3 regions of the Bacillus sp. Medicinal_06 genome follow, and region 3 is predicted to be linked to each of the others. Evidence: predicted binding sites of a transcription regulator. Region 3 holds the regulator's gene; each other region holds the start of a gene.

Region 1 (3,286 bases), on a different contig from region 3:
TGAAAAGGCAAAATCAGGTACAAACATTGTAACGATTTTTCCAGATAGCAGTGAGCGTTACTTAAGTAAAGATATATACAAAGGGTGGGAATAAAAATGAGAGCAAAAACAAAGTTAATTCATGGTATTCGCATAGGAGAACCTTCAACTGGATCTGTGAACGTACCAATTTATCAAACAAGTACGTATAAACAAGAAGCGGTTGGTAAACACCAAGGATACGAATATTCACGTACAGGAAATCCAACACGTGCAGCATTAGAAGAAATGATTGCAGTGCTAGAAAATGGTCATGCGGGATTTGCATTTGGATCAGGGATGGCTGCTATTACAGCAACGATTATGTTATTCTCAAAAGGAGATCATGTCATTTTAACAGATGACGTATACGGCGGAACATATCGTGTAATTACAAAAGTATTGAATCGATTTGGTATTGAACATACATTTGTAGATACAACAAATGTAGATGAAGTAGCAGAAGCAGTTCGTCCAAACACGAAAGCAATTTATGTAGAAACACCAACAAATCCACTATTAAAAATTACAGATATTAAGCAAATTTCTACATTTGCAAAAGAGAAAGGTTTACTAACAATTATTGATAATACATTCATGACGCCATACTGGCAGTCACCAATTTCTTTAGGAGCAGATATTGTGCTTCATAGTGCAACGAAATATTTAGGGGGACATAGCGATGTTGTTGCCGGACTAGTTGTTGTTAATAGCTCACAATTAGCAGAAGATCTTCATTTCGTTCAAAATTCAACAGGTGGCATTCTTGGACCGCAAGACAGCTTTTTATTACTTCGTGGTTTAAAAACATTAGGAATTCGTATGGAAGAGCATGAAACAAATTCACGCGCGATTGCTGAGTTTTTAAACAATCATCCAAAAGTAAATAAAGTATACTATCCAGGCCTTGAAGCACATCCAAATCATGCATTAGCGAAAGAGCAAGCTGGTGGATACGGTGCAATTATTTCATTTGATGTAGACAGCGAAGAAACGCTAAATAAAGTACTTGAGAAAGTACAGTACTTTACACTTGCTGAAAGTTTAGGAGCAGTAGAAAGCTTAATTTCTATTCCAGCACAAATGACTCACGCATCTATCCCAGCAGATCGCCGTAATGAGTTAGGAATTACCGATACATTAATCCGCATTTCTGTCGGCATTGAAGATGGGGAAGACTTAATTGAAGATTTAGCACAGGCTTTAGCATAATGGAAAAGCACTGCTCAAAGAGGGCGGTGCTTTTTTAAGGTTAATTTGTGAACTTTTTCACAAATTAGACACACACAAATAAAAATATTTCGTGTATAGTAAAAGCAAGAAATGATGCTTCACACATATATTTGTGAAATGTTTCACAAATAATAGAATTCATGTAGGAAAAGTAACTCTATTTTTTTTACGCTAATAAGGACTCATTAAGGCCGTGAGGGACTCTTTAAGACCAAGTAGCAGAATAGGAGGAATTTACATGGTAGTCAAAGAGAAAGTTGTAAATGAAATGCAAGAAATAACAGAGATGATTGACACGTTGGTGAAGAATGGTCAGGAAGCTTTACGAGCATTAGAGAATTTTACACAAGAGCAAATTGACGACATTGTACATGAAATGGCACTTGCGGGTGTAGACCAACATATGCCACTTGCAAAAATGGCTGTTGAGGAAACAGGGCGCGGTGTATATGAAGATAAATGTATCAAAAATATTTTTGCCACTGAATATATTTGGCACAGTATGAAAAAAGATAAAACAGTAGGAATCATTCATGAGGATCCCCATGAAGAAATGATAGAAATTGCAGAACCAGTCGGTGTAGTTGCTGGGGTAACACCAGTAACGAATCCAACTTCGACAACGATGTTTAAAGCGTTAATCGCAATGAAAACAAGAAATCCAATTATCTTTGCATTTCATCCTTCCGCACAAAATTGTTCGATTGCAGCGGCTAAAACGTTATATGATGCAGCAGTGAAGGCGGGGGCGCCAAATGGCTGTATTCAATGGGTTGATAAACCTTCTGTTGAGGCGACAAAGCAATTAATGAATCATGAAGGTGTTGCACTCGTTCTAGCAACTGGAGGCGCGGGGATGGTGAAATCAGCGTATTCTACTGGTAAACCAGCCTTAGGCGTAGGACCTGGAAACGTACCTTGTTATATAGAAAAATCTGCACATGTAAAACGTGCTGTAAATGATTTAATTTTATCAAAAACATTTGATAACGGTATGATTTGTGCTTCTGAACAAGCAATCATTGTAGACAAAGAAATTTACAATCATGTGAAAGAAGAAATGATAGCAAATAATTGTTACTTTGTAACAGAAGATGAACGGAAAAAATTAGAGAAACTTGTCATTAATGAAAATACATGTGCAGTAAATAGTGATATTGTTGGGAAATCAGCATATTATATTGCGGCATTAGTGGGAATTACTGTACCAGAAGATACAAAAATGCTGGTTGCTGAAGTTAAAGGCGTAGGTGCTGATTACCCACTATCTCGTGAAAAACTAAGCCCGGTATTAGCTTGTGTAAAAGCGAATTCACTGGAAGAAGGATTTACATATTGTGAAGGTATGTTAGATCTTGGTGGTTTAGGACATTCAGCAGTTATTCATTCGACAAATAAAGAAGTACAAAAACAATTTGGTTTACGTATGAAAGCGTGCCGTCTCATTGTAAATGCTCCGTCATCACAAGGCGGAATTGGTGATATATATAATGCATTTATTCCATCACTTACACTTGGATGCGGTTCATATGGAAAGAACTCTGTTTCTCAAAACGTAACGGCAACACATCTATTAAATATAAAAAGACTTGCAAGTAGAAAAAAGAATATGCAGTGGTTCAAATTACCACCTAAAATTTATTTTGAAAAGCATGCGACAGGATATTTAGAAAATATGCCGAATATTTCACGAGCATTTATTGTAACGGATCCTGGAATGGTTGAGCATGGATATGTCGATACAGTAACGCACTATTTACGTAAACATACAAATGATGTAAAGGTGGAAGTATTCTTTGAAGTAGAGCCAGATCCATCAGATGAAACGGTATTTAAAGGTGCCGAAATGATGAGAAGCTTCAAGCCGGATGTGATAATCGCTCTTGGTGGTGGATCGGCAATGGATGCAGCAAAAGGAATGTGGCTCTTCTATGAGCATCCAGAAACAACATTCTTTGGCATTAAGCAGAAGTTTTTAGATATAAGAAAACGTACATGTAAATATCCGAAACTTGGAAACAAGGCGCAATTTGTT
Region 2 (3,286 bases), on a different contig from region 3:
ATCTTTAAAAAATCAATCAAAGATGGTTTGATTGTAAAATCACTTGCCATTGTAGTCATTTCAATCTCATTTATTTTCTTCGCTATATTAATTTTAAGTATCACCGAACAAGTTCCACTCTTAATGAGTGCCTTTGAAGTATTCTCAGCATTTGGGACTGTTGGTCTGAGTATGGGACTTACCCCTAAGCTTACAATAATCGGAAAGCTAACGATTATATTTATGATGTTTTTTGGAAAAATGGGCCCTTTAACATTAGCATTTGCTTTTGCACGTAAAAAACAAAGAAAGATAAAATATCCGAACGAAGACATTTTAACGGGTTGACAAACATTTACATTACTTATATAATGAAAATACAATAGCATATCTCCAAAGGGGAGTAGCGTCCAAGAATTTATTCTTGGAAACAAAGTCGTCATTACGTAGAACCTAGTTCTTCCGGCTTTGTTGGCATTTTCATTACATATGTCTAGCAAGACCTTTGCCTATCAACGGCAGAGGTCTTTTTTGTATTTTCTAGCTTATTCCACCGTTGATAGGCTGGAGTATGGGGAAACTAAACAGTGGGGAACCTCTTCACTTGTTTAATATTTATACAAATGAGAGGAGAATGTACATGGATGTATCATTATTATTGGAGTATGGTTGGGTATTATTAATTTTAGTTGCATTAGAAGGAATTTTGGCAGCTGATAATGCGCTAGTTCTTGCTATCATGGTAAAACATTTACCAGAAGAAAAACGAAAAAAAGCATTGTTTTACGGTTTAGCAGGAGCTTTCGTCTTCCGCTTTGGGTCATTGTTTATGATTTCTTTCTTAGTCGACGTATGGCAAGTGCAAGCAATCGGTGCGATTTACTTAATGTTTATCGCTGGTAACCACTTATTCAAAACATACGTTAAGAAGAATTCACATGAGGAAAATGAAGAGAAAGAATCAAAAAAGAAAAAAGAAAATTTTTGGTGGACAGTATTTAAAGTTGAAGTTGCTGACATTGCGTTTGCTGTTGATTCTATTTTAGCGGCAGTTGCATTAGCAATGACTTTACCAAAAACAGGCCTTGGTACAATTGGTAGCCTTGATACAGGACAATTCCTAGTTATTTTTGCAGGCGGAATGATCGGATTAATTATTATGCGATTTGCTGCAACTGCTTTCGTACAACTATTAAAACGCAAACCTGGATTAGAAACTGCTGCTTTCTTAATCGTTGGTTGGGTTGGTGTTAAATTAGCTGTTTACACATTAGCTCACCCTGCTTTAGGTGTTATTCCACACAGTTTCCCAGAGTCTACTCCATGGAAATTAGGATTCTGGATTGTATTAATCGGAATTGCAGCTGGCGGTTGGTTCTTCTCAAAAGATACAACTGTCGAAACTTCACAAAAGAATTTGGATGAAAAAGCGCTGTAACAACAGCGCTTTTTCATTTACTCCACATTAACTAATCCATTAGGTTTCACTTTACTACATAAAACTACCCCTCTGCTTTTACAAACATATGATATTATACTACATTTTGTTAACGCTTTCATTTTCAAGGTATGTCCTTTTTGTGAAATATTGCACAAACTTATTGAATCTAGGAGTAAATACGTGTACTTTATTCATATAAGGAGTATTTACAGACAATGCACTAAAGGAGCGTATTACTTATGCTAGAACAAGGATTAGCTTACGTTGTACAACTTGCGCAGAAGAAGAAAAAAATGCTGGATGCAAATCCAACGCAATACTTCATTCGCGCTGCACTAGCTGGCATCTATATCGGCTTTATTATTGTATTATGTTTTAAACTAGGTAACTTTTTTCATATCGCAAATTCACCCGGAACATATTTAGCAGCTTCTATGTTTTTTGGAATTGCACTTATCTTAATTATATATGGTGGAGCTGAATTATTTACAGGAAATACAATGTATTTTACAGTTGCAACTCTGCGAAAAGAAACTACAATTATCGATACACTTCGTAATTGGGGTGCTTGTTATGCGGGTAATTTAGCAGGTGCAGTATTTTTCGCATTCCTATTTTATGCAACTGGTATTTTCGAAGCAATTGATCATGAACATTTAATGAGCAAAGTCGTTGAAGTAAAAATGGGAACACCTACAATGCAATTATTTTTCAAAGCGATTTTATGTAACTGGCTGGTGTGCCTGGCATGTTTCCTTCCTTCTCAAGTAAAAGGCGATACTGCAAAAATACTGATCATGATGTTTCTTGTCTTCACTTTCTTCTTATCTGGTTATGAACATAGCATTGCAAACTTATCACTATTTGCATTATCTTTAGTATCACCGCATCCTGATACAATTTCTTTCGCTGGTGCTATCCATAACTTAATTCCGGTTACACTTGGTAACATTATTGGTGGATCCGTATTTGTTGGTATGGTATATCATTATTTAACTATAAAAAATCCAGAGCCTAAGTTGGCAGAAGGTAACTTAGAAGCAATTCAACAAGAAGAAATTATACCTTTACAAGCACATGTGAAACACTAAAAAGTTCCAAGGATCCCTTGGAGCTTTTTAACTTCCTGTACATTTCACTTGTATATTTCGGGAAATATCTCCCGCTTCCTTTCCCTTATTTACCCCGCATTAACGTGCAGTAAGACCTCCACCTCAAAATTCAATGAGAGCAAAGAAGTTAGGTGGAGGATCAACTGCACGTAAAAGCCCGATTGGTGAGGGCTAATAATCAGTAGGGGATGAAGCTCCCTACTGATTAAAGTTTCACTTTATCCGCTCTAACATGTACTGCATACCAATTGAATCATTTGTATGTAAATGAATTTCCTGTACGTAAAGACCTTCCGTACAAAAAACTTCCAAAAAATTCAAACCATTTTTCTGACGTCATCCCATATTATAGTCGAGAGATAGAATACTCACATCATGGTCTCTAACAATTTTGACAGCCTCTTCTACCGTTGTTACTAAAACATAACCGGATGGACAAGGCCTTTGATCATCCATATACACTTTCATCCTCTATCTCTCCTTTTACTCCAAAGATACCATAACCAAATAACAGACGGTTCCCAGTGCAATAAACGGCCCGAATGGTAAAGCTTGTTTTCGATTCATCCGTCTTAATAAAATAGCAATTCCGAAAAAACAAAGGCTCACGCTAGAAGCGAAGCAAAGCACAATAAAAATTGCTTTCGCCCCTATTATAAATCCGAGCAGTGAAAGAAATTTCACATCGCCTCCTCCAAGTCCATATGGAAATATGATTTGAACGAGATATAATGCACTAAATATCGTTCCTCCA
Region 3 (3,286 bases):
GAGCAATGTTCTTTTGGACAAAGTCTTCTAGTTTAGCGATTTCCTCTTGTTGTTTCTCATAACGTTTCATTTCTTGCTCATATAGTGCAGCTTTTAAATCTAAATATTTACTGTAGTTACCAACATATCGTCTGCTCTCTTTATTAGAAATTTCATATACTTGTGTAACAAGCTTGTCTAAAAAGTAGCGATCGTGGGACACGATTAAAATAGCTCCAGGATAGCCTTGTAAATATTGTTCAAGCCATGTTAATGTATCGATATCTAAATGGTTTGTTGGTTCGTCCAAGATGAGTAAGTCTGGTTTTGTTAATAGTAGCTTCCCAAGAGCAAGTCTTGTTTTCTGTCCGCCACTTAATGTGGAAATTGTTGTTTGGTGTGTTTCCGCTGGAAAACCAAGTCCACTTAAAATGGAGCGAATATCCGCTTCATATTGGTAACCACCTTGATCTTTGTAGTCTAACTGTAATTGATCATAATCAGCGAGTAATTTCTCGTACGTAGCAGCATTTGAAAAGTTCTCTTCCTTACCCATTTCCTGCTCTAACCTTCGAAGTTTCTTCTCCATATGCTGCAGATGTGTAAAGACGGTAAGCATTTCATCCCAAATTGTTAAAGAAGTTTCCAAACCTGTATTTTGGGCTAAATAACCAATAGAAACATCTTTTGGCTTTATAATTTCTCCACCATCGTGAGATAATTCACCGGCAATTATTTTTAATAATGTAGATTTTCCAGCACCATTTCGACCAACTAGTGCAATTCGATCTTTTGTTTGGACTTCCAATTTAATGTTTGCAAGAATTGTTTCAGCACCGTATAATTTTGAAAGCCCATTCACTTGTAATAAAATCAATGTTTTCACCTCAAATAATTTCTTAACTTTGCCATGTTTATATTTCTCAATCATACTAAAAATAGTGTATAGTTTAAAATAAAGAGAGAATTCTTCTCTCTATTATACAGGGAAAGTCATAAGTGCTAAACTTATGTATTTATTTTAAATCTGTGAACAAAGATAGGAAGAGAGGAGAGGTTACATGGATCAGCAAAAGATTCCACAGGCCACTGCCAAACGATTGCCTCTATACTATCGATTTATCCAAAATTTATCTCTTTCTGGTAAGCAACGTGTTTCATCGGCAGAATTGAGTGAGGCGGTAAAGGTAGACTCAGCAACAATTCGGAGAGATTTTTCATATTTTGGAGCGTTAGGGAAAAAGGGATATGGATATAATGTGAATTATTTACTATCATTCTTCCGAGAAACGCTCGATCAAGATGATATAACACGTGTAGCACTTATTGGAGTGGGTAATTTAGGGACCGCTTTCTTACATTACAATTTCACGAAAAATAATAATACAAAGATTGAAATGGCGTTTGATGTCAATGAAGAGAAAGTTGGAAAAGAAATCGGAGGAATTCCTGTATATCATTTGGATGAATTAGAAGAACGTTTAACAAATGATATACAGGTGGCAATATTAACAGTACCTGCTACCGTTGCACAAGCTGTAGCAGATCGATTGGCCGAAACAAATGTACATGGAATTTTAAATTTTACACCGGCACGATTAAATGTGTCAGAAAACATAAGAATTCATCATATTGATTTAGCTGTAGAATTACAAACGCTCGTTTATTTTTTGAAAAATTATCCACAATAAAACGCAGAGGAAATCCCTCTGCGTTTTATTATTGCCTTTTCTTTGTAAATTTGACTAAGATAAGTCGAAGTGCCAAATTAAAATCAATTGTTGCCATAGCAGCGAACAGCAGTGTCCAAAAGTTCCAAATTGTATCTGTAACGTTCGTAATTGCGAAACGTGTAAAGATACATCCAAGAAGGAAATACAGTGCTGCCATGAACAATGGTGAGTTCCTCATATTTAAAATCCTCCGATAAATCCTTGCATTTTTTCTGCTTGTTTGATCATTTCTTGTATTTGTTCGTTACTTACTAGTACTTGAGTTATTGCGACTAATGTATTCATCGCGACATGAGCCATAATAGGAACGATGATTCGTTTTGTTTTCACATATAGAAAAGCGAAAACAAGCCCCATGGAAGTGTATACTAACAAGTGTGTAAAATCAAAGTGAATGGCCGCGAAAACAAGCGAACTAATAATGGCTGCGATAAAGAAATTAAATCTTTTATAGAGTGTTCCAAATAAAATCTTTCTAAAGACAATCTCTTCTAAAATAGGACCGATGATAGATATAACAATAAGGAACCATGGAGTAGCTCTTGCTATTTCCATCAAATCTTGAGTGTTTTGAGAACCAGGATTAATCCCTAATAATCGCATTTCAATATTAGCTGCAAGTATTTGAGCAAACATAGCTAAAAAGAAACCGATAAAAATCCAGCCGATTGTAGCAGGAATGCTAGCTCGCTTCGTATCTAAATGTCTTTCACGTATATCGGTTCTAAGAAGCCAAAGTATAATACATAATGCAATAAAAAAGCTGATGATTGACCAGTGCCCAGCCATGATTTGCATTTTCTGCTCTCGTGAAACTGCCATATTATCATATAGTCCTGTTTTGAAAAGGAGCCATATGCCAAAAATTCCCGATAGTTGCATCAGAATATATGTAACTATAATCCACCAATATTGTTTTTTCAAATGGGTTAACCATCCTTTCTAACTCTAATTTATGAGATAAGGCGAGGAAACATGTGAACATCCCGCCGTGGGATACGTAATAACTGTTTGTATTATTATTTTTTTGTAAATCTTTATTTGAAAATGAAATAGATAACAGGAAAAAGCAGTACCTATAGAGAAAATAACTTATGGCATCCTTCATATTGTAACATACGATAAGTGGAAAAGCCGATTCATATAAAAAGGCTTTCTTGAGAATTATTGCTGTTATTGTTGTATAGAAAAAGTTTATATCGTAATTTGCGAAAAAATTATGATTTTTTTACTTGCAAAAGAAATTTAGATTATTTATTATTATAAGTGTGTTAGCACTCATAGTCTTTGAGTGCTAATAAAGAAAATTTACATAGGAAAATGAGGAGGTTATTGTTCATGCTAAAGCCATTAGGTGATCGCGTTGTAATTGAGCTTGTTCAAGCAGAAGAAAAAACAGCAAGTGGTATTGTATTACCAGACACTGCAAAAGAAAAACCACAAGAGGGTAAAGTTGTTGCAGTAGGTACTGGTCGAGTGCTTGAAAATGGTGAGCGTGTTGCTTTAGAGGTAGCAGCAGGTGATCTTATCATCTTCTCAAAATATGCAGGTACTGAAGTGAAATATGAAGGTAC

What was found. Region 3 encodes Rex, which represses fermentation and respiration genes when NADH is low (regulators of the CRP and FNR family bind a similar motif). Its sites were predicted from a motif close to TTGTGAAATATTTCACAA; they were not measured.
Region 1: the regulator Rex is predicted to act here: its motif matches at 1,362-1,379, upstream of adhE (bifunctional acetaldehyde-CoA/alcohol dehydrogenase).
Region 2: the regulator Rex is predicted to act here: its motif matches at 1,558-1,575, upstream of AC1M36_RS15265 (formate/nitrite transporter family protein).

The regions. Positions count from the first base shown of each region.
Region 1 covers NZ_JBWYHD010000002.1:522,686-525,971, forward strand. The annotation lists gene AC1M36_RS06270 (O-acetylserine dependent cystathionine beta-synthase) at 1-94, shown strand, start outside; gene AC1M36_RS06275 (bifunctional cystathionine gamma-lyase/homocysteine desulfhydrase) at 97-1,230, shown strand; gene adhE (bifunctional acetaldehyde-CoA/alcohol dehydrogenase) at 1,490-3,286, shown strand, end outside.
Region 2 covers NZ_JBWYHD010000005.1:446,290-449,575, forward strand. The annotation lists gene AC1M36_RS15255 (TrkH family potassium uptake protein) at 1-327, shown strand, start outside; yybP-ykoY riboswitch at 366-540, shown strand; gene AC1M36_RS15260 (TerC family protein) at 620-1,417, shown strand; gene AC1M36_RS15265 (formate/nitrite transporter family protein) at 1,660-2,511, shown strand; partial or broken gene AC1M36_RS15270 (cyclic-phosphate processing receiver domain-containing protein) at 2,746-3,000, opposite strand; gene AC1M36_RS15275 (prepilin peptidase) at 3,016-3,286, opposite strand, start outside.
Region 3 covers NZ_JBWYHD010000030.1:4,284-7,569, forward strand. The annotation lists gene AC1M36_RS27585 (ABC-F family ATP-binding cassette domain-containing protein) at 1-856, opposite strand, end outside; gene AC1M36_RS27590 (redox-sensing transcriptional repressor Rex) at 1,041-1,670, shown strand; gene AC1M36_RS27595 (YdiK family protein) at 1,699-1,890, opposite strand; gene AC1M36_RS27600 (CPBP family intramembrane glutamic endopeptidase) at 1,893-2,636, opposite strand; gene groES (co-chaperone GroES) at 3,051-3,286, shown strand, end outside.